Regions from separate parts of the Streptomyces sp. LX-29 genome, predicted to be linked through region 4. Evidence: riboswitches for the same ligand, from Rfam matches in the RefSeq annotation. Region 4 holds a riboswitch; each other region holds the start of a gene.

The links. A riboswitch is a leader RNA that binds a small molecule or an ion and turns the genes downstream of it on or off. The one in region 4 is predicted to bind cyclic di-AMP.
Region 1: another riboswitch for cyclic di-AMP. It lies ahead of LRS74_RS19205 (C40 family peptidase); the one in region 4 lies ahead of LRS74_RS09410 (C40 family peptidase).
Region 2: another riboswitch for cyclic di-AMP. It lies ahead of LRS74_RS08145 (M23 family metallopeptidase); the one in region 4 lies ahead of LRS74_RS09410 (C40 family peptidase).
Region 3: another riboswitch for cyclic di-AMP. It lies ahead of LRS74_RS20050 (transglycosylase family protein); the one in region 4 lies ahead of LRS74_RS09410 (C40 family peptidase).

The regions. Positions count from the first base shown of each region.
Region 1 is NZ_CP089746.1:4,448,956-4,454,675, reverse strand. It holds gene LRS74_RS19215 (PLP-dependent aminotransferase family protein) at 1-152, shown strand, start outside; gene pcrA (DNA helicase PcrA) at 293-2,815, opposite strand; cyclic di-AMP (ydaO/yuaA leader) riboswitch at 2,988-3,172, shown strand; gene LRS74_RS19205 (C40 family peptidase) at 3,179-4,378, shown strand; gene LRS74_RS19200 (hypothetical protein) at 4,470-4,823, opposite strand; gene LRS74_RS19195 (C40 family peptidase) at 5,142-5,720, shown strand, end outside.
Region 2 is NZ_CP089746.1:1,891,917-1,897,636, reverse strand. It holds gene LRS74_RS08155 (pitrilysin family protein) at 1-371, shown strand, start outside; gene LRS74_RS08150 (pitrilysin family protein) at 368-1,768, shown strand; cyclic di-AMP (ydaO/yuaA leader) riboswitch at 2,119-2,273, shown strand; gene LRS74_RS08145 (M23 family metallopeptidase) at 2,283-3,110, shown strand; gene LRS74_RS08140 (GntR family transcriptional regulator) at 3,340-4,116, shown strand; gene LRS74_RS08135 (HPr family phosphocarrier protein) at 4,351-4,632, opposite strand; gene LRS74_RS08130 (GNAT family N-acetyltransferase) at 5,145-5,720, shown strand, end outside.
Region 3 is NZ_CP089746.1:4,648,174-4,653,893, reverse strand. It holds gene LRS74_RS20070 (Ppx/GppA phosphatase family protein) at 1-74, opposite strand, end outside; gene LRS74_RS20065 (DUF501 domain-containing protein) at 71-607, opposite strand; gene LRS74_RS20060 (septum formation initiator family protein) at 684-1,151, opposite strand; gene eno (phosphopyruvate hydratase) at 1,303-2,583, opposite strand; gene LRS74_RS20050 (transglycosylase family protein) at 3,115-3,894, opposite strand; cyclic di-AMP (ydaO/yuaA leader) riboswitch at 3,898-4,050, opposite strand; gene LRS74_RS20045 (transglycosylase family protein) at 4,322-5,479, opposite strand; gene LRS74_RS20040 (cytochrome P450) at 5,660-5,720, opposite strand, start outside.
Region 4 is NZ_CP089746.1:2,220,342-2,226,061, reverse strand. It holds gene LRS74_RS09420 (metallophosphoesterase family protein) at 1-399, shown strand, start outside; gene LRS74_RS09415 (hypothetical protein) at 393-533, opposite strand; cyclic di-AMP (ydaO/yuaA leader) riboswitch at 1,485-1,648, shown strand; gene LRS74_RS09410 (C40 family peptidase) at 1,652-2,149, shown strand; gene pruA (L-glutamate gamma-semialdehyde dehydrogenase) at 2,284-3,924, opposite strand; gene LRS74_RS09400 (proline dehydrogenase family protein) at 4,181-5,107, opposite strand; gene LRS74_RS09395 (helix-turn-helix domain-containing protein) at 5,379-5,720, shown strand, end outside.

The sequences.
Region 1 (5,720 bases), 2.2 Mb from region 4:
CCCTGGAGGGCCTGGCGCCCTACCGCCACCCCGAGTGCCCCACACCCCCCGTCGACGGGCTGGTGGTCGGCTACGCGACCCCACCCGACCACGCCTACGCGGACGCACTACAGGCCCTGTGCCGCGCACTGCCCCCGGAGCAGGCCCCGTAGCAGGACCCCCCGTCAGGGGAACGTGCGTGCCCCGCCCGGGGCGCGGGGAGCCGCGCGACCAGCCACAGACCACCCGCAGGTCACAGACCCCGCAGCCCAGCCCCCACAGCCCCTCAGAGGTCAAACACCCCCGCGGAGCGTCAGAGCTTCTCCACAGGCGCGTACCGCAGAAGCAACCGCTTCGGCTTCTCGTCCCCGAAGTCGATCGTCGCCTCCGCGCTGTCCCCGCTGCCCTTCAGCCCGACCACCCGGCCGAGCCCGAAGGTGTCGTGGGTGACCCGGTCGCCGACGGCCAGCGCGACCACGGGCCGCTCCGTGGCACGGCGGGTGGCGAAGCCGCTGGCAGCCGTCTTGCCGCGGGCGGCGGAGGAGGCCGAGAGGGCGGAGGTGATCCCGGAGACCGCGCCCATGGCGCCCATCGACGCCCCGGAGCCCCGCGAGCCCAGCGCGCTCATGCTGGCCGACGGTGTCGACGGCCCGGTCCGCTTCCAGGTCAGATACTGGTCGGGGATCTCCTCCAGGAAGCGCGAGGGCGGGTTGTACGAGGGCTGGCCCCAAGCGCTGCGCATGGTGGACCGGGTCAGGTACAGCCGCTCGCGGGCGCGGGTGATGCCCACGTACGCCAGCCGGCGCTCCTCCTCCAGCTCCTTGGTCTGGCCCAGCGCCCGCATGTGCGGGAAGACGCCGTCCTCCAGGCCGGTCAGGAAGACCACCGGGAACTCCAGGCCCTTGGCGGTGTGCAGGGTCATCAGGGTGATGACGCCGGTGCCCTCGGTGTCCTCGTCGGGGATCTGGTCGGAGTCGGCGACCAGGGCCACCCGCTCCAGGAACTCGGCGAGGGTGCCCGGCTCGGCCTCGGTGCGCTCCTGCTCGAACTCCAGGGCGACCGAGGCCAGCTCCTGGAGGTTCTCGATGCGGGTCTCGTCCTGCGGGTCGGTGGAGTTCTGCAGCTCGGCGAGGTAGCCGGTGCGCTCCAGGACGGCCTCCAGCACGGTGGCGGGGCCGGCGCCCGACTCCACGACCGTGCGCAGCTCCTCCAGCAGCGTGTTGAAGCGCTTCACGGCGTTGCTGGAGCGGGCCGCCATGCCGTACGCCTCGTCGACGCGGCGCAGCGCCTGCGCGAAGGAGATCTTCTCGCGCAGCGCGAGGGCCTCGATCATCGCCTCGGCGCGCTCGCCGATGCCGCGCTTGGGCACGTTGAGGATGCGCCGCAGCGGGACGGTGTCCTCAGGGTTGGCCAGCACCCGCAGGTAGGCCAGGACGTCCCGGACCTCCTTGCGCTCGTAGAAGCGCACGCCGCCGACGACCTTGTAGGGCAGGCCCACCCGGATGAAGATCTCTTCGAAGACGCGGGACTGGGCGTTGGTGCGGTAGAAGACGGCGACGTCGCCGGCCTTGGCGTGGCCGTCGTCGGTCAGCCGGTCGATCTCGTCGGCGACGAACTGGGCTTCGTCGTGCTCGGTGTCCGCGACATAGCCGGTGATCGTCGCCCCGGCGCCGGCCTCGGTCCACAGGTTCTTGGGGCGGCGGTTCTCGTTCCGCTCGATGACCGCGTTGGCGGCGTTCAGGATGGTCTGGGTGGAGCGGTAGTTCTGCTCCAGCAGGATCGTCCTGGCCTGCGGGTAGTCCTCCTCGAACTGGAGGATGTTGCGGATGGTGGCGCCGCGGAAGGCGTAGATCGACTGGTCGGCGTCGCCCACCACGCACAGCTCGGCGGCGGGGAGCTCCTCGGTGTCGGTGCCCACCAGCTCGCGCACCAGTGTGTACTGCGCGTGGTTGGTGTCCTGGTACTCGTCGACCAGCACATGGCGGAAGCGACGGCGGTAGTGCTCGGCGACGTCCGGGAACGCCTGGAGCAGGTTGACCGTCGTCATGATGATGTCGTCGAAGTCCAGCGCGTTCGCCTCGCGCAGCCGCGACTGGTACATCGCGTACGCCTGGGCGAGCGTCTTCTCGAAGCCGTCCGCGGCCTGGCCGGCGAAGGTCTCCTCGTCGATGAGCTCGTTCTTGAGGTTGGAGACCTTCGCGCTGAAGGACTTGGGCGGGAAGCGCTTGGGGTCCAGGTCGAGGTCCCGGCAGACCAGCGCCATCAGCCGCTTGGAGTCGGCCGCGTCGTAGATCGAGAAGGACGAGGTGAAGCCGAGCTTCTTCGACTCGCGGCGCAGGATGCGCACGCAGGCGCTGTGGAAGGTCATCACCCACATGGCGCTCGCCCGCGGGCCGACCAGGTCCTCGACGCGCTCCTTCATCTCGCCGGCGGCCTTGTTGGTGAAGGTGATCGCCAGGATCTGGCCGGGGTGCACCCGGCGCGTGCCGAGCAGATGGGCGATGCGATGGGTCAGCACCCGGGTCTTGCCGGAGCCGGCGCCGGCGACGATCAGCAGCGGTCCGCCGGAGTGCTCGACGGCGGCCCTCTGCTGCTCGTTGAGCCCTTCCAGGAGCGCCGCCGGGTCGACGGCGGGGCGGGGGGCGCCGTCCCGGTAGTGGGTGTCCCTGGGCTCCCTCGGTGCGGGCACGTTAAAAGTGTCGCCGAACAGGTCGTGCGGCACCTCCTCCGCGGCCGCGTACCCGACGTCCTCGGGGTCCTCGGGCGGCGGCGGGGGCTCCTCGCCCGAAGGTTCGAGGCCCGCCAGGAAGCTGTCGTCAAAGAGGCTGCTGCTCATCGCCACACGAGTCTAGGCGTCCGCACCGACAACGGGCCGACGAAGTCACGGAATGGTGTCGGGGCAAATCGAACACCAGGCTTCCCAGGAGCCCCGCGCGTTGGCTAGCGTGCTCGCCCAAGCGGCCCGCACCGCCCGTCGGCGACCGCGCCGGCACGGGCCGCCTCCGTCGAGTCCGGCCCTGCCCCACCAGGCACCCGGAGCCGGGGACCCACACGCAGGACCGGGGTGAATCAGACCGTATCGGACCACCGGCCATCGGTGCTCTCGCTCGACACCGGCCCGTACGGACCGTAGGGCAGCCTTCCGACGCCCGAACCCGACAGCTAACCCGGTAGGCGGTCCACGGAAGGAGGCGCCTCCTTGGCGTCGCACCGCAAACCGCGCCCCCGGATATCCGCCCGGATCCAGTCCGCGCCCGCCGGCCGCCGGACGGCCGTCGGCGTCACCACCGCCGCCCTCGCCTCGGTCACCCTGCTGTCCCAGGCCGCCCCGAGCGCGCAGGCCGCGCCCCGCGCGCCCGAGCCGACCATGGAGGAGGTCAAGGAGCGGGTCGACACGCTCTACCGGGAGGCGGGCACCGCCACCCAGGAGTACAACGCGGCCGAGGAGCGCGCGGACAAGCAGCGCGCCACCGTGGACCGCATGATCGAGGACGCCGCGCGGCGCACCGAGAAGCTCAACGAGGCACGGCGCGTCCTGGGCGCGTACGCCGCGGCCCAGTACCGGCACGGCGGGGTGGCGAACACCGCGACCCTGCTGCTCGCCTCCGACCCGCAGGACTTCTTCGACCGGAGCCACCTCATGGACCGGCTCACCGGCCGCCAGAAGGAGGCGGTCGACGACTTCCGCGTCCAGACGGCGGAGGCGGCCACCCAGCGCGCCGAGGCCGCCCGGAGCCTGACCCGGCTGTCCGAGTCGCAGAAGCGGCTGCGGGCCAAGAAGGAGACCGTCCAGGGCAAGCTGGCGGAGGCCCGCACGCTGCTGTCGCGGCTGACCGCCGAGGAGAAGGCGCGACTGGCGGCGATCGAGAGGCGCAAGGAGGCGGAGGCCCGCCGCAAGGCCGCCGAACTGGCGGAGAAGGAGCGGCAGCGCGAGGAGGCCGAGCGGCGCAGGCAGCAGCCCACGCCCGACCAGGACGCCGGCGGCGACAGCGGGACCGGGACCGACACCGGGTCCGGCTCGGGCTCCGGGAGCGACTCCGGCTCACACGCCACCAAGGCGGAGCGGGCGATCGCCTTCGCCCGGGCCCAGCTCGGCAAGCCGTACGTCTGGGGAGCGACCGGCCCCGGCTCGTACGACTGCTCGGGGCTCACCCAGGCCGCCTGGAAGTCCGCCGAGGTCACCCTGCCGCGCACCACCTGGGACCAGGTGAAGGTCGGCCAGCGGGTGGCGACGTCCGAGCTCATCCCGGGTGACCTGGTCTTCTTCTACGACGACATCAGCCATGTGGGGCTCTACATCGGCGACGGAATGATGATCCACGCGCCGAAGCCGGGCGACGTCGTGAAGATCGCTCCGATCACGGAGATGCCGATCTACGGCAACGTGCGCCCGGCCTAGCCGGCGGCGCCCGGCGTCATCCCGGGGCGCCGCGGCGGGCGGGTGCGGGAACCGGCGGGCACCGGAACCGGCGCCCCCGGTCCCGGCCCGCTCAGGTCCACAGCACCGCGATGAAGACGTTCGCCGTGGTCAGCAGCCCCACCAGGCCGAAGACGGGCGTGGCGACGCGCTCCTCGTCCCGCTTCACGTAGACCAGCGCGAGGATCACGATCAGCAGCGCCATCTTGATCCCGATCTTGAGGTTGTTGACCGGCTGGTCGTCGGCCTGGTTGAGCCCGACCAGGGCCACGCCGGTGATCAGCATGGTGAGCGCGCCGTGCAGCATGCCCGGGGTCATCCGCGCCTCGCCCCCGCGCATCGCCTTCATCTGCGAGAGGAAGCCCCCGAGCAGGGCGGCGATGCCGACGATGTGGAGGCCGACGAAGACGTTGATCAGTACGTTCATGGCCTCGGAGCGTAGCCGCGGCGGGGCGCCGGCAGGCCGCGTGGGTGCCGTGCCGCTCGCGGCGGTGCCCGTATACCATCGCGCGCCCCGCGACCGTGGCGTCTTCGGAACCTCGGTCAGACCCGCGCGTTCACCTGCGGCGACCCGCCGCCCAAGCTCTCAGCTCCGGTCGCCGAGCCGCCGAATCCATTCACTCTCCCGCATCGCCCCGCCTTGGCCCCGCGCGCGGGCTTAGCGTCCTCCTCCAGACGCCGGCCCGCTCCTCGTCACGCTGCGTAGGGGCGCCGCCGTCACCCCGGAAGGAATGGTGATCACGTCGTGGCCTCGCATCGGAAGCCCAGACGGCGGCTGCTCCCCGGCGGTTCGGCCCACGCCGCCGCGGCCCTGGCCCTCGCCGGGGTCGCCGGCGCCGTGACCGGAGCCGACACCGACGCGCAGGCCCAGCCGCGGCTCTCCCCCGCGCAGGTGAAGGCGAAGGTCGACGAGTACCACCGGCAGGCCGAGGAGGCCACCGAGCGGTACAACGGCGCGAAGGAGAAGGCCGACACGGCCCGCGCCCGGTACGACGAGCTGCGCGACGAGGCCGCCCGCAAGGCGGAGCGGCTCAACGCCTCCCGTGACGCGTTGGGCTCCGCCGCCACCGCGCAGTACCGCTCCGGCTCGGTCGCCCCCGAGCTGCAACTGGCCCTCTCCTCCGACCCCGACCAGTACCTGGAGCGCGCCTCGCTCGCCGACCGCGCGGACAGCCGGCAGGCCGCGGCCGCCGCCGGCGTGGCGCGCCAGCTGCGCGGCCTCCGACAGACCCGCGCGGAGGCCGGCGGCCGACTGGCCGAGCTCCGGCGCTCCCGTGACGCGCTGGCCCGCCACAAGCGGACGATCGAGGGCAAGCTGGCCGCC
Region 2 (5,720 bases), 330 kb from region 4:
CGACCCCGCAGGAGATGGAGCGCGCCCAGGCGCAGCTGGAGCGGGAGTGGCTGGACCGGCTGGCGACCGTCGGCGGGCGCGCCGACGAACTGTGCCGGTTCGCCGTTCTGTTCGGCGACCCGCAGCTGGCGCTCACCGCCGTCAACCGGGTCCTGGACGTCACCGCCGAGGAGGTGCGCGCGGTGGCCGCCGCGCGACTGCGCCCCGACAACCGCGCGGTCCTCGTCTACGAGCCCGTCCAGCCGGCCGAGCAGGCCGCGGCCGCCGACGGGGCCGACACCGAGGAGAACGCGGCCGACGCCGCGGACGCCGCCGAGAACGCCGCCGGCAAGCAAGCCGGCACCACGGAAGAAGGGGAGTCGGCGCAGTGAGCGACACCGCCGCCACCATGACGTTCCACCCGCAGCCCAAGCCGGGTCTGGCCAAGCCGTGGGCGTTCCCCGCGCCCGAGCGCGCCACGCTGCCCAATGGCCTGACCGTGCTGCGCTGCCACCGCCCCGGCCAGCAGGTCGTCGCGGTGGAGATCAGCCTCGACGCGCCGCTGGACGCCGAGCCGGCCGGCCTGGACGGCGTCGCCACCATCATGGCGCGCGCCCTGTCCGAGGGCACCGACAAGCACGACGCGGAGGAGTTCGCGGCCGAGCTGGAGCGCTGCGGCGCCACCCTGGACGCGCACGCCGACCACCCCGGCGTCCGGGTGTCGCTGGAGGTCCCGGCCTCCCGGCTGCACAAGGCGCTGAGCCTGCTGGCCGACGCGCTGCGCGCCCCCGCCTTCCCCGACGGCGAGGTGGAGCGGCTGGTCCAGAACCGACTGGACGAGATCCCGCACGAGCTGGCCAACCCGGCTCGGCGCGCCTCGATGGCGCTGTCCAAGGAGCTGTTCCCGGCCGACGTCCGGATGTCCCGGCCCCGCCAGGGCACCGAGGAGACCGTCGCGCGCATCGACGCCGCCTCCGTGCGCGCCTTCTACGAGGCGCACGTGCGGCCGGCCAGCGCCACCGCCGTGGTCGTCGGCGACTTCACCGACCTCGACCTCGACCAGGCGCTCGCCGACACCCTCGGCTCCTGGACCGGCGGGCCGGCTCGGAAGCGCTCCTACCCGGCGATCACGGCCGACGACACCGGCCGTGTGGTGATCGTCGACCGGCCCGGCGCGGTGCAGACCCAGCTGCTCATCGGGCGGGTCGGCGCCGACCGGCACGACCGCGTGTGGCCCGCTCAGGTGCTCGGCACCTACTGCCTGGGCGGCACCCTCACCTCGCGCCTCGACCGGGTGCTGCGCGAGGAGAAGGGCTACACCTACGGCGTGCGCGCCTTCGGCCAGGTGCTGCGCTCGGTCGACCCCGCCACCGCGGGCGTCTCCGGCATCGCGATGCTCGCCATCAGCGGCTCGGTGGCCACCGAGGTGACCGGGCCCGCGCTGGAGGACGCCTGGAAGGTGCTGCGGACGCTGGCCGAGGAGGGGTTGACGGACGACGAGCGCGAGGCGGCCGTGCAGAACCTCGTGGGCGTGGCGCCGCTGCGCTTCGAGACGGCGGCGGCCGTCGCCAACACCCTGGCCGACCAGGTGGAGCAGCAGCTCCCCGACGACTTCCAGGGGAAGCTCTACGCCCGGCTGGCGGAGACCGGCACGGTGGAGGCGACCGCGGCCGTGGTGAGCGCATTCCCGGGGGACCGGCTCGTCACGGTGCTCGTCGGTGACGCCTCGGCCATCGAGGAGCCGGTGCGGGCCCTCGGCATCGGCGAGGTGCGCGTCGTGTCCGGTTGACGCGACGCGCTGACGCGATCGGCCGGTGCGACGCGCTGACGCGATGTGGCTGACGTGATGTGGCTGGCGCGATGCGCGCACGCGATCGGCTGACGCGATGTGAGGTCCGGTGAGGGGCCCCGACGTCCGACGGGACGTCAGGGCCCCTCTTTCGCTGCCCGCGCCCGCCCGCGCCGACCTGGGTCCCAGATCACGGCTTGGCATCCGTCAAATGTCCGTTTTATTGGAGAGATTGCCTGTCTGTGTGTGTGGCGAGCGCAACAAAAACGCTGATCTGTTTGGTGAACGAAAGAACTCGCCTCTAGCGTCGGTGCGGTTGCTCGTCATGCGTGAGCCGCACCCGCGGCAGCGAGCGACCATCGCCGAGTCCCGTGGCACGAGCCAGGGGAGCCGGGGACCCATATCCCCCTGGGGTGAATCGGGCGCCTTTCCGGAGGTGCTCGTAGGAGACCTTCCTGCTCCGAACCCGTCAGCTAACCCGGTAGGCGAAGGAAGGAAAGGAGTACGCCACCCCATGGCGTTCACCCGTGCCACCGGGAAGCACCGTCGTCCCCGCTCCGCCGCCCGTACGGGCGCGAACATCGCCGGGATAGCCACGATCGGTGGCGTCGTCGCCTCCGTCGCCTCCCCCGCGTTCGCCGCCTCGCCCTCCGGCGAGCCGGACCGCCTGGAGGACACCGGCCTCAACCAGGCGATCGTCGTCGGTGAGCACATGGCCGACCAGATCGACGCCCAGGCGCAGACCCAGGAGAACGTGGCCCAGGAGGCCGCCGCCAAGGCGCAGGCCGAGGAGGCCGCCCGCAAGCAGGCCGTCCGCGAGGCCGCCGAGGCGAAGCGCACGGCCGAGGCCGCGGCCAAGAAGGCCAAGGCGAGGGCGAAGGCCGAGCGCGAGGCCAAGGAGCGCGCCGCCCGCGAGGCCGAGCGCAAGCGGCTGAACACCTTCGTGTCGCCGATCGAGGGCTCCTACGTCTCCACCTCCTACCAAGCAGGCGGCGGCATGTGGTCCTCCGGCAGCCACACCGGTGTGGACTTCCACGCGGCGTCCGGCACCTCGGTGCGCGCGGTCGGCTCCGGCACCGTCGTCGAGGCCGGTTGGGGCGGCGCGTACGGCAACAACGTCGTCATCAAGATGAACGACGGCACCTACACCCAGTACGGCCACCTGTCCTCGCTCAGCGTCTCCGTCGGCCAGACGGTCACCCCGGGCCAGCAGATCGGCCTCTCCGGCAGCACCGGCAACTCCAGCGGTCCGCACCTGCACTTCGAGGCGCGCACCACCGCGGAGTACGGCTCGGACATCGACCCGGTGAGCTACCTCCGCCACCACGGCGTCAACATCTGACCCGCCGCCGCACGGCGGACTTCCCCCGCAAGGCCCCGGCCCCCGGCCGGGGCCTTACGCGTGTGCCCTCCGGGGCATGGCCAAAAAATAGCCATGAAATCACTCGGGCCGTCGGAAATTCCGGCCACGTGGAATAGAGTTTGTGGATCACACGTCAATCAGCTGCGTTTAGCGGGGATTACGGCGGAGGTTCGACCATGCGGGACCGGAAGTGAACGGCGATTCGACTGTGTTCCAGGGCGGCCGTCGGATTTCGGCCCATGCGGTGTGTACGGCGATCCGCGACGACATCGTCTCCGGCGCCTTCGCGCCCGGCGCGCGGCTGACCGAGGAACTGCTCGCCCGTCGCTACGGCGTCTCGCGGGTGCCGGTGCGGGAGGCCCTGCGCACCCTGGAGTCCGAGGGCTTCGTGACCAGCCGCCGGCACGCCGGGGCGTGCGTCGCGCAGCCCTCGCCGGAAGAGGTCGCCGACCTGCTCGACATCCGCGCCCTGATGGAGCCGCTGGGCGCCGCGCGCGCCGCCCAGCGGCGCACCGAGGCGCATCTGAAGGTGTTGCGCGGGCTGGTGCGGCTCGGCCAGGAACGGGCGCGTCGCGGTCAGCTCGCCGAGCTGCGCCCGCTCTGCGACTGGTTCCACGAGACGCTGGCGCAGGCCTCCGGAAGCCCGAGCCTGGCCGGGCTGCTGGTGCAGCTGCGGCGGAAGATCGATTGGATGTACGCGCTGGAGCCGGCCGGCCCCGCGTCGCCCGCCGCCCCGGCCTCACGCCCCGGCCCGCCGCGTGCGGAACCCGCGGTGGTGCGGGCCGTGGAGTCGTGGGAGGGGTATGGCGCGCTGGTGGACGCCGTGGCCCGAGGCGACGCCGAGCGGGCCCGCTCGCTGGCCGCGCTGCACGCGGAGCGCTCGCTCGCCGAGTACCGGCTCCGCCGCCCGTTCACGGCCGTGGCACCGGCCGCCGCCGTGAGGGATTCGAAACAATCCCACAACACGGCGAGCGCTCGGAATTAACACGTGGGCCGTATACACATGGCATATGAAGAATGGCGATTTCCGTCGCGGGGAATCCGTGGCTTCGCGGCGCGATCGCCTTCGAGTGAAAACAAGGCCGCGTGCCCGGATTAGCCGGGCGCGCGGCCTTGTCGTCGTGCGGAGTGGATTGACCGGAGGGGTTTCGGAGACGAATGGGGGGCGTGCTCCGTAAAGCCGCCCCCGATCGTTCCGCACCACCACCGTGCCGGTGGCTCAGACCGTCTCCGGGAGCTCCTCCAGGCCCTCGGCGACCAGCTTGGCCAGGCGGTCCAGCGCGGCGTCCGCGTCGGCGGCCTCGGAGGCGAGCACGATCTCCTCGCCGCCCTGGGCGCCCAGGCCGAGCACGGCGAGCATCGAAGCGGCGTTGACCGGCTGACCGTCGCCCTTGGCGATGGTCACGGGGACCCCGGCGGCGGTCGCCGCACGGACGAAGATGGACGCGGGGCGGGCGTGCAGGCCCTCGGCCCAGCCGACGTTGACGCGGCGCTCAGCCATGGTGAAACCCTTCGAGTCGTTTCCAGTCACTGAGGTTGTCTAGACCAGTGTCTCACGGGGTCGGGGGTGGTCCGCCCCGGTCGACGCCCGGCGCGCCCGACGCCCGACGCCCGCGACGCGATGCCCGACGCCGCCGCCTGACGCGCGCGACGTGACGCCCGGCTTTCGGGCTCGGCACCCGGGGCTCGACGCCTGACGTCTGACGCCCGCGTTGCGACGCCTGACGCCCGGCTTTCGGGCTCGGCACCCGGGGCTTGCCGCCCGCCGCCCCGCTTCCGGGCCCGCCGCCTAACGCCCAGGGGCCCGCCGCCCGCCGCCCGGCTTCCGGGGCCAGCGCCCAAACGCCCCCCGCCCAACGCCCCCCCGCCCGCCGCCCAACGCCCGGCGCCCAAACGCCCAACGCCCGCCGCCCCGACGCCCTGAGTCGGGGGCCGGGCGACATCGGCCGTCCGGCCGGGACCCGGGGCCGAACGGCCGATGTCCCGGGCCTGAGCTGCCCGTACGCTGTGCCCATGGAGACGCCGTCAGCACCGGACCGCCATCGCTACCCGGCCCACTGGGAGGCCGATGTGGTGCTCCGCGACGGCGGCACCGCCCAGATCCGTCCCATCACCCCCGACGACGCGCAGCGGCTGGTCAGCTTCTACGAGCACGTCTCGGACGAGTCGAAGTACTACCGCTTCTTCGCGCCCTACCCCCGGCTCTCCGACCGCGACGTCCGCCGCTTCACCCACCACGACTACGTGGACCGGGTCGGCCTCGCGGCCACCGTCGGCGACGAGTTCATCGCCACCGTCCGCTACGACCGCATCGACGAGCGCGGCATGTCCGCCAGCTCCTCAGCCCGCCCGTCTCCCGCCGCCACCCTCGATGGACGCTCCGCGCCCCCTGCCGATCCGGTCCCCGACCAGGCCGAGGTGGCCTTCCTGGTCCAGGACGCCCACCAGGGCCGGGGCGTGGCCTCCGCCCTCCTCGAACACATCGCCGCCGTGGCGCGCGAGCGCGGCATCCGCCGCTTCGTGGCCGAGGTGCTGCCGGCCAACACCAAGATGATCAAGGTGTTCACGGACGCCGGCTACACCCAGCAG
Region 3 (5,720 bases), 2.4 Mb from region 4:
GTGGCCGGGTCGAGGTCGGCGACGAGCAGTCGGATGGAGTTGGTGCCGCAGTCGATGGCGGCGACGCGCCTCACTCGGACTCCCCCTCGCCCCCGCAGGGGTTCACGCACGGGCCCTTGCGCCACCACTCCGGCAGCAGCGCCAGGGCCTCGTCGCCCAGCGGGTTGACGCCGGGCCCGGCCGCCAGCGAGTGGCCGACCAGCACATGCAGGCACTTGACCCGGTCCGGCATGCCGCCGGCGCTCGGGAAGCCCTCCAGCACCTCGATCGCGTCGCGGCGGGCGATGTAGTCCTCGTGGGCGGCGCGGTAGGCGGCGGCCAGCTCCGGGTCGGTGCCGAGCCGGGCCTGCATCTCCTTCATCACGCCGTTGGCCTCCAGGGTGCCGATGGCGGAGGCGGCGCGCGGGCAGGTCAGGTAGTAGAGCGTCGGGAAGGGCGTGCCGTCCTCGAGCCGCGGGGCCGTCTCGACGACGTCGGGGTTGCCGCAGGGGCAGCGGTGGGCGATGGCGCGCAGACCGCGCGGCACGCGGTTCAGCTGCGCCTTGATGGCGGCCACGTCGGCGTCGGTGGGCGCGGTGTGCTCGGTCTGCGGAGGGGGCGTGTCCATGTGTGGAGGGTTCTCTTCGGTCGGTTCGGAGCGGTGGGTGGCCGGGACGGATTCGGGAGACGGAGACGGTGGCGGGTCAGCGGGACGGCTGCCGGTCCGCGGCGTCCACACCGTCCCACAGATTGCGGTACCAGGGCTGGTCGGCGGCGGCCCGGCTGTCGACGCGGTCGCCCGGACCGCCGCCACCCAGCACGCTGTAGCCGGTCTCGCCCGGCCGGACGTAGTGCAGGTGTTCGCGGGCGAGCCGCTCGATGTACGCCGGGTCCTGCAGCCGCGCCTTCTCCTCGCGCAGCCGCTTGACGTCCTCGCGCGCCTCCTCCGCCTGGCGCCGCTGGTCGGCGATGTCCGAGCGCTGCGAGACGAACTGTCGTGTCGGATAGGCGAGGGCGACGACGAGGGAGCAGAGGACCAACGCGAGCAGGGCGGCGCGCCCGGTGAGGCGGCCGCGGCGCGGGGTGCGCGCGCGGTAGACCCGGGCGGCGGCCTGGCCGCCGAGCGCCTTCAGCCTGGTCGCGGTGGAGAACCGATCCCGGTCCCGAGCCATCTCCCGCCTCCCCGTCAGCCGTGACACATACGCACGTACGTCCCCGGACACGGTACGGGACCGCGGCCGGGGACGTACGGAAGCTGGACGCATCGCCGTGACCGGCGGTGTTCGTCAGCCCTTGAAGCGCGGGAAGCCGAGCTTCAGGGCGTCAGCCCTTGAAGCGGGGAAACGCGCTGCGACCCGCGTACACCGCGGCGTCGTCGAGGATCTCCTCGATGCGCAGCAGCTGGTTGTACTTGGCGACACGCTCGGAGCGGGCCGGGGCACCGGTCTTGATCTGGCCGCAGTTGGTGGCGACGGCCAGGTCGGCGATGGTGACGTCCTCGGTCTCGCCGGAGCGGTGGGACATCATGCACTTGAAGCCGCTGCGCTGGGCCAGCTCGACGGCGTCCAGGGTCTCGGTGAGCGAGCCGATCTGGTTGACCTTGACCAGCAGGGCGTTGGCGGCGCCCTCCTCGATGCCGCGGCCGAGGCGCTCCGGGTTGGTGACGAACAGGTCGTCGCCGACGAGCTGGACCTTGTCGCCGAGCTTGGCGGTGATGGTCTTCCAGCCGTCCCAGTCGTCCTCGAACAGCGGGTCCTCGATGGAGACCAGCGGGTACGCCTCGACGAGCTCGGCGTAGTACTCGGTCATCTGGGCGGCGGTGCGCTCCTGGCCCTCGAAGACGTAGGAGCCGTCCTTGTAGAACTCGGAGGCGGCGACGTCCAGCGCCAGCGCGATGTCCTGGCCCGGGGTGTAGCCGGCCTTCTGGATCGCCTCCAGGATCAGGTCCAGCGCCTCGCGGTTGGAGTCGAGGTTCGGGGCGAAGCCGCCCTCGTCGCCGAGGCCGGTGGAGAGGCCGCGCTCCTTCAGCACCGACTTGAGGGTGTGGTAGACCTCGGTGCCCCAGCGCAGCGCCTCGGAGAAGGACTCCGCGCCGACCGGCGCGATCATGAACTCCTGGATGTCCACGTTGGAGTCGGCGTGCGAGCCGCCGTTCAGGATGTTCATCATCGGGACCGGCAGCAGGTGGGCGTTGGGGCCACCCAGGTACCGGAAGAGCGGGAGGTCGGACGCCTCGGAGGCGGCGTGGGCGACGGCCAGGGAGACGCCCAGGATGGCGTTGGCGCCGAGCGAGGACTTGTCCGGGGTGGCGTCCAGGTCGAACATCGCCTGGTCGATCAGGCGCTGCTCGGTGGCGTCGTAGCCGACGAGCTCCGGGCCGATCTGCTCGATGACGGCGAGGACGGCCTTCTCGACGCCCTTGCCGTTGTAGCGGTTCTTGTCCCCGTCACGCAGTTCGAGGGCCTCGAAGGCGCCGGTCGAGGCGCCGGACGGCACGGCAGCACGACCCGTGCTGCCGTCGTCGAGGCCGACCTCGACCTCGACCGTGGGGTTGCCTCGCGAGTCGAGGATCTCGCGAGCTACGACGACGTCGATGGACGGCACGAGGGTCTCCTTCGTATGTGTCTGGGTTCTGCGACACGAGCCTAACGGGCCCGGGGCGCTGTGCCCGCCCTTCGCCCGCCGGACGAGACGGCGCACACCCCAAAAGCCCTGATCGTGGGGCGAATCGGCGGCTGTTCGCTGAGCGGAGAAGGCGCACGGCCCCGGCGGGGCGCCCGTTACGGGGGGTGGGGCGCGCCCGGCCGGGGCCGGCGTGGGGGCTCAGCTGAGGCTGGGGCGGCTCAGCCGAGAGGGGGACTGCGGGGATGTGGGGACGAGGGGGACGATCCCCTGACTCCCGACCGCGCACGCACTGCGGCCGGGCGCGCACTCCGGCCCCGCGCGCACTCCGGCGAGTGAGCCGAAGGGCGCGCGCGCACTCAGGCGAACCGAGCCCTGAAAAGGGGGCTAAGCGGCTCTGGTGAAGTCGGCTGCGGTTCGGCAGCGCCCTGAAGGGGCGCGGGGAACTGCGCGACCAGCCACAACGGGCCCGCAGGCGAACGACGGCCCGTCACGGCACTTCCCGCGGAGCCCTTAGCGCAGGTCGAGCATCTGACCCGGGTAGATGAGGTCCGCGTCGCCGACGATGTCGTCGTTCAGCTCGTAGAGCTTCTGCCAGCCGCCGTCGACGTGCTGCGCGGCGGCGATGGTGGACAGCGTGTCGCCCGCCCTGACCTGGTACTCGCCGTCGCCCTTCTGGATGGTCTTGGGGGCGGCGTGGCGCGGCGCGGACTGCTGCGGCTGGGCCTGGCGCTCCTGGGAGCGGTTGGCCTTCGGGGCCTGGGTGGTGCGCTCGGGCTGCGGCTGGGCGGTGGGCCGGGCCTGCGGCTGGGACTGCTGGTGCGTCTGCGGCCGGGACTGGGCCTGCGACTGCGACTGGGTGTGGCTCTGGCTCTGCGACGGGGTGTGCGCCTGGGAGCCGCCCGAGCCGGAGCCCTGGCTGCCGCCGCTGGTCAGGTTGACGCCGCACTTGGGCCAGGCGCCCTTGCCCTGCCCGGCCAGCACCTTCTGGGCGATCTCGATCTGCTGGGACTTGCTGGCCTTGTCGGCGGTGGGCGCGTACTGCGTGCCGCCGTAGGCGGCCCAGGTGGAGGCCGAGAACTGGAGGCCGCCGTAGTAGCCGTTGCCGGTGTTGATGGACCAGTTGCCCCCGGACTCGCACTGCGCGACCTGGTCCCACTGCTCGGTGGTGGCCGCGTTGGCGGCGGTGGCGCCCATCAGCGGGACGGCGACCGCGGCGCCGGCGACACCGGCGAGGGTGGCGATGCGGGTGACCTTGGAGGGACGACGATGCTTGCCCTTGCCATGAAGCATGTTGGGTTTCCTCACCGACGCCTACGAGGTGAGCTGTCGGGTTCGGGCACGTGAGTTGCCCGGCCGCGTGCGGTGACCGCGTGCGACTTCACCCCTAGCCGGAGGGCCCGGCACATACGTTGGGTCCCCCGCTCCTGCCTTCGGCGCTTGCGCGTCGACAATCCCTCCGACCGCTGGCAGGACTCGGCGTGACGGTCGGTGGCACTCGCGGTGCGAGCGATGACGACGGTAAGCACATCCCCCCGGAGAGCTCAAACCCCAACATCCGTGGAATCTCAGCCCCGTTTGGACCGGGGAACCCACATCGCCGCAGGTCAGAAGTGGCGTACGAAGGCGGGACACGGGCGATACACCCGAATAGGCGAAGAGATCCATATCTCACTTTCACCAAACTCGGGCATACCGCAGCGAACCGCCTTCGTCAGCACTACTTCTGAGTCTTCGACGCCTTCGTGGCGTCCTGGTCGGCGCCGGTCTCCGGAGCCTTCTCGGCGTCAAGTACCAGCTGCTGTCCGGGTTGGATCACGTTCGGGTCCTTGCCGACGACGCGCTCGTTGGCGTCGTAGAGCGCCGGCCAGCCGCCGGGAACCTTGTTCTCCTCGGCGATGACTGACAGGTTGTCACCGGGTCGCACGGTGTAGTCGCCGGGGCCGGTGGAGCCGTCCCGGCCCTCCAGGCCGTCGCGCGAGGCGTGCCGTCCGCTGCGCTGGTCGCCGTCCTCAGGGGCGCGGGTGTCCGGCTGGCCGCGGTGGCGCCCGGTGCCCTCGCGGGTGTCGGTAGCGGGGCCCTCGTCCACGCCGGTGCCGGTTTCGCCGTCCCGGCCCCCGGGGGTGCCCGGCTCCGCCTCGTCGGGCTGACCCGGTCGGCCGGTGTCCGACGACCCGTCGGAGCCTTCGGAGCCGTCGGAGCCGCGCGGGTCCCGGGAGTCGCCTCCGGAGTCGTCGGAGCCCCCGTCAGGCGCCTGGGGGTCCACGGGATCCGCGGGCCCCTCGCGGTCGTCGTCACCCCGCGGGTCCTCGCCCCGGTCCGAGCCCTGGTCGGCGCCCCGGTCCGCGTCCTCGCCCTTGCCCGCGTCCTGGCCCTCGCCCTTGTCCGCGTCCTGGTCCTCGCCCTTGTCCGCGTCCTGGTCCGCGTCCTTGTCCGCGTCCCGGTCGGCCTCCTCGCCCTGGTCCTTCTCCTTGTCCGTCTCCCCGGAGGGGCGGTCGGGAGTCTCGGACGGGATGGGGTCGGGCTCCGGGGGCAGGGTGCGGCCCGGGTCCACCTCCGGGGCGCTGCCCCCCTGGGTGAGGCCGGCGTTGACCGCGCAGCCCGGCCAGGCGCTCGGCCCCTGGGCCTTCAGGATGCTCTGGGCCACGGCGATCTGCTGCGAGCGGCTGGCCAGATCCGGACGCGGGGCGTAGTCGATGCCACCGTGGCTCTTCCACATGTCGAGCGTCAGCTGGAGCCCACCGTAGAAGCCGTTGCCCTCGTTGGCGCTCCACATCCCGCCGCTCTCGCACTCGGCGACGCGGTCCCAGGTGGCGGTGTCTGCGGCGTTCGCACTGGTCGCACCCATCAGCGGCAGCGCGATGCTCGCGCCGGTCACGCCGGCTGCGACGACGATGGCCGGAGCCTGACGGGGACGGCGATGTCTACCAGTGCCGGAGCGCATACGTACGGGCCTCTCGTGTGGCGGCTGAGTCGAGGGTTGAAGATAATGCGGCCACCTGACAGTCACAAGTCGATGTAGTGGAGGTCACGCAGAGATCACATAGTTGATTCCGCGTCATTTTTCAGACGCGGAGAACTCCACCGGGAGGGTGCGCAGCCCCCGCATGATGAGCCCG
Region 4 (5,720 bases):
CACAACCACGTCTACGAGCGGACCGACGCCATTCGGCGTGGCGGGGAGTCCCGTCCGGTGCCGATCGGTGGGGAGACCGACCCCACGCGCGACGGGATCGTCTACGCCACCGCGGGCGGCGCCGGCGCCCGGCTGTACTCCTTCCCGGTCCCCGACAGCTACGAGGGACACGAGAAGGACCTGGACCACGTGGACACCTACCACTGGACCAGGGGTCGGCAGAAGAGCCCGGAACAGGTGGAGTGGTCGCGGGTCCGCTACACCGGCTTCTCGTTCCTCGCGGTGGAGGTCGATCCGGGCGGGCGCGCCCCGCGGATGAGGGTCACCACGCTCGCGGAGTCGGGCGAGCGGGTCGACCACTTCACGATCACCCGCCCGCGCCGCGTCCGACCTCAGTGACCGGTGGCGCCGCCGTTGTCGCGGCGGTCGAGCGCCCGCTGCAGCGCGGCGGCGGCGTTCTTCCGGTCGGCGTCGAGGTGGTCGGTCTTGCGGCGGACGGTGTGGCGGGCGCGGCGGACGGCGGTCTCGGCCATGGTCACGTCTCCTCTTGCTGTTGAGAGCCCCGAGAAGGTGGATATGAAGCCGTGAGGGGCGGGGGCCGGGTGCGGCAGGGGTCACCTGCGCCAGCACCGGGCCGCATCCGCCGTCGCTGGATGGAGCGACATGTTCGGCTGACACCAACGTAAGCCAGCGGAGCCGGGCTGTCTGCACAATTAGTCGGACGTCCTACTATCTGAGACGTGGAGTTCCGCCGGGGGCGGGGCCGGATGCGGTGCCCCGGTCGGGCGGCGACCCACCGGGGCGGGTGCGCCCAGGGGCCTGATCTCTGTCGGACGGCTCGACTGTCCGGGTGGCCCGCCTGTCCGGGTGGCCCGCCTGTCCGGGTGGCACCGCGGCCGGGTGGCCGGGGCGCCGGGCGGCCGGACGGCTCGAAGCGTGTCGTTGCCGTGGGTTCCGCGCGCCTCCGCGTCGGGGCGCGGCGCGCGGAGTCGTCGCCCATGCCCGACCGGCGGGTTCCACCGGGCGGCCCCGCGGTGCGCCACGCAGCCGGCTGCCGCCGGGCGCCCCCTGTCGAGCGCCCCCGACGAGCGCCCGAGGACGCGTCGGAGCGCCGCCGCGATGGCCACCGCCTCGGTGCTGGCGGGCCCCTTTCATCCCCGGCGCGAGCGTGCCGGGCGTCGCGGCTGACGCCCCGCCAACCGCCATCTCGGCTTGACCGATGACGACCCGTTGTGCGCCGGGCCCGGTTCCCAGGTCACGGGCGGGTTACGGGCGGTCCGTCGACGCCCGCTCAGTCACCGTAAAAATCCCCCTACTTCCGTCATGACGGGCGTGGCGCGCCCGGCGTGCTAAGCCGTGAATAAGTTCACAAGTGATCGTTTCAGCTCGGTATTCCGGCCGTTCATGACGCAGTATCCATAACCGTTGTTCAGTCCCCGTCATCCCGACGGGGCGATCCGGGCGGACGCCGAGTCCTGCCACCGCTCGGATCCACGCTCGGAACCACGAGTTCGGCAGGAGCGGGAGACCCAAGCACGACGGGCCACGAAACCGGTGGCCCTTGGGGTGAAGCCACGCATGTGGCCGGGCAACTTTGTCAGCCCGAACCCGACAGGTCATCTTTCGTAGGCGGATGACGAAGGGCTTTTGCATGTCCACGCGTTCTCCGCGTACTCGCATACCCGCGCTCATCTCCAAGGCCGGGGCGACCTGTGCCCTCACCACCGCGGCTGTCGCCGCGACCGCCCTCGTGCCCGTCATGTCGGCCGAGGCCCAGGCGGCCACCCAGGCCAAGCCGGCACCGGCCAAGACGGCGTTGAAGGTCGCCGCCTCGAAGAAGGGGGCTCCCTACCGCTGGGGCGCCACGGGGCCGAACGCCTTCGACTGCTCGGGGCTCACCCAGTACTCGTACAAGAAGGCCGGCAAGAAGCTGCCGCGCACGGCGGCCTCGCAGTACAACAAGACCCGGCACATCTCCAGGGGCTCCCGCAAGGCGGGTGACCTGGTGTTCTTCCACTCCGGCTCGAACGTCTACCACGTGGGCATCTACGCCGGTAAGGGCAAGATCTGGCACTCTCCGAAGCCCGGCAAGTCGGTGCGGCTGGAGAAGATCTGGACCAGCCAGGTCTGGTACGGCCGGGTCAGGTAGACCAAGGAGGTCAGGCCAGACGCACATCTCCCTTGCGGTGCGGCGGCGCCGCAATGGAAACCGCCCCCCTGCCGGCGTGAGGACCGGCAGGGGGGCGGTGTCTTGGGACGGACGTGCCGTCAGCCGTCAAGGGCTCAGCCCATGTGCGGGTAGCGGTAGTCCGTCGGCGGGACCAGCGTCTCCTTGATGGCGCGGGTCAGGGTCCAGCGCATCAGGTTCTGCGGGGCGCCCGCCTTGTCGTTGGTGCCGGAGGCACGGCCGCCGCCGAAGGGCTGCTGGCCGACGACGGCGCCGGTCGACTTGTCGTTGATGTAGAAGTTGCCCGCGGCGAAGCGGAGCTTCTCCATCGTGTACGCGGCGGCGGCGCGGTCGTTGGCGATGACCGCGCCGGTCAGGGCGTAGTCCGAGACCGACTCCATCTGGGTCAGCATCTCGTCGTACTTCTCGTCCGAGCTGTCGTCGTACACGTACACCGCGAGGATCGGGCCGAAGTACTCCGCCTTGAAGACCTCGTTCTCCGGGTCCGTGCACTCGATGACGGTCGGGCGCACGAAGTAGCCCACCGAGTCGTCGTAGCTGCCGCCGGCGATGATCGTGCAGCTCGGGTCGGCGGCGGCGCGGTCGATCGCGGCCTTGTTCTTGGCGAAGGCGCGGTCGTCGATGACGGCACCGATGAAGTGCGACAGTTCGGTGACGTCACCCATGGTGATGCCGTCGACCTCGGCCGCGAACTCCTCCTTGAAGCCGTCGTTCCAGATGGAGGCCGGGATGTACGCGCGCGAGGACGCGGAGCACTTCTGGCCCTGGAACTCGAAGGAGCCGCGGGTCAGCGCGGTCTTCAGCGCGGCGCGGTCGGCGCTCGGGTGCGCCACCACGAAGTCCTTGCCGCCCGTCTCGCCGACGATGCGCGGGTAGGAGCGGTACTTCTCGATGTTGTTGCCGACCGTCTTCCACAGGTGCTGGAAGGTCTTGGTCGAGCCGGTGAAGTGGATGCCCGCCAGGTCGCGGTGGTTCAGGGCCACCTCGGAGACGGCCAGGCCGTCGCCCGTCACCAGGTTGATGACGCCCTTCGGCAGGCCGGCCTCCTCCAGGAGCTGCATGAGCAGCACGGCGGAGTGCGTCTGCGTCGGGGACGGCTTCCACACGACCACGTTGCCCATCAGGGCCGGGGCGGTCGGCAGGTTGCCCGCGATCGCGGTGAAGTTGAAGGGGGTGATCGCGTAGACGAAGCCCTCCAGCGGGCGGTGGTCCATGCGGTTCCACACGCCCGGCGCGTTGGCCGGGGGCTGCTCGGCCAGGATCTGGCGGGCGTACGCGACGTTGAAGCGCCAGAAGTCGACGAGCTCGCAGGGGGTGTCGATCTCGGCCTGCTGGGCGGTCTTGGACTGGCCCAGCATGGTCGAGGCGGCCATCGTCTCGCGCCAGGGGCCGGCCAGCAGCTCGGCGGCGCGCAGGATGATCGCCGCGCGGTCGTCGAAGGAGGTCGCGCGCCAGGCCGGGGCGGCGGCCAGGGCGGCGTCGACGGCGTCCCGGGCGTCGGCCTCGGTGGCGTTGGCGTAGGTGCCGAGCACCGCGGAGTGGTTGTGCGGCTGCACCACGTCGAAGCGCTCACCGCCGCCCATCCGCTTCACGCCGCCGATGGTCATCGGCAGCTCGATCGGGTTCTGGCTCAGCTCCTTGAGCTTGGTTTCCAGACGGGCGCGCTCCGGGGTACCGGGGGCGTAGGTGTGCACCGGCTCGTTGACCGGCACGGGGACCTGGGTCACAGCGTCCATGGTGGCCGTTGTCTCCTTCGATCGAGGGGTGTGCGAGGGGGCGGGTCGTCGGCGGCTGGCGAGTGAGGGCGGTCAGCCGCGGCTGACCGGCGAGCGCGGGAAGGCTGCTGTTCCCGGGGGACGACCCCCGGACCCCCAGCCGGCCTGCCCGCTGCTCACGGTCGTCGTCGGCGGCTGACCAGCGAGCGCGGGAAGGCTGCTGTTCCCGGGGGACGACCCCCGGACCCCCAGCCGGCCTGCCCGCTGCTCACCGTCGTCAGCCGCGGCTGATCAGCGAGCGCAGGAAGAACACGAGGTTCGCGGGGCGCTCCGCGAGACGGCGCATGAAGTATCCATACCAGTCTGTGCCATACGGGATGTAAATCCGCATACGGTGACCTTCCGCTACGAGCCGCTGCTGCTCGGCCTCGCGGATGCCGTACAGCATCTGGAACTCGTACTCGTCGAGCTTGCGCCCGTACTGGCTGCCGAGCTCCTGCGCGATGGCGACCATGCGCGGGTCGTGCGAGCCGATCATGGGGTAGCCGTCGCCGGCCATCAGGATCTTCAGGCAGCGGACGTACGCCTTGTCGACCTCGTGCTTGTCCTGGAAGGCGACGCTCGCGGGCTCCTTGTACGCGCCCTTGACCAGGCGCACGCGGGAGCCTTCCCCGGCGAGCGCGTGGCAGTCCTCCTCGGTGCGGAACAGGTAGGACTGCACGACGGCGCCGGTCTGCGGGAAGCGCTTCCGCAGCTCGGCCAGGATGGCCAGGGTGGAGTCGACCGTGGTGTGGTCCTCCATGTCCAGGGTGACCGTGGTGCCGATCTCGGCGGCGGCCTCGACGACCGGCGTCACGTTCTTCAGGGCCAGCTCGTGGCCGCCCGGCAGCGCCTGGCCGAAGGCGGAGAGCTTGACGGACATCTCGGCCTTGGCGCCCAGCTCCAGCGGGGCGAGGGCCTCGGTGAGCGCGAGGTAGGCGTCGCGGTTGCGCAGCGCCTCGGCGGGGTCGGTGATGTCCTCGCCCAGATGGTCGAGGGTGACCTCCATGCCGCGGTCGGCCAGCGACCGCACGGCGTTCATGGACTCGTCCAGCCGCTCACCGGCGACGAAGCGGTCCACCACGGGGCGGGTGACCGGCGTGGCCGAGACGATGCGGCGGATGGCGTCGCTGCGCGAGGCGGCGAGCAACACGGGACCCAGCACGGGGCACCTCCATGGACGGTTCTTCGGGGGGTTGCCGCGGCCACGGCATACACGTGGGTCGCGGCGGCAAGGTGAGCCACCGTGAAACATAAGGATCTCGCCAGACGACGACCATCGACAGCTGTCGGGCATTCGTGGCCGAGATCTCAGACAGATGTATGACAATGGTGACCGGGCGCTTCACTCGGGTGCGTCCCCCGCCGGGCGGCGCCGTCGGGGCGCGGAGCGCCGGAGGAGAGCCCGGAGGAGAGCGAAGGGAGCGGCACGGCCTATGCGCGGCGACTACCAGCAGCTCGTGGACGAGATCTCGGCCGTGCTCGGCGCGCCCGCCACCCTGGAGGACCGCGACTTCGCCCTGATCGCCTTCGGGGCGCACGACAGCGGCGACATCGGGGAGCTGGCGCTGGACCCGGTGCGCACCCGCTCGATCCTCCAGCGGCGCTCCACGGCGGCGGTGCGGACCTGGTTCGAGGGGTTCGGCATCGCCCGGGCCCAGGCGCCGCTGCGGATCCCGCCGGACCCGGCGGCCGGGGTCTTCATGGGCCGCATCTGCCTCCCCGCCCGCCACCAGGGCGTGGTGCGCGGCTATGTCTGGCTGCTGGACGACGGCCAT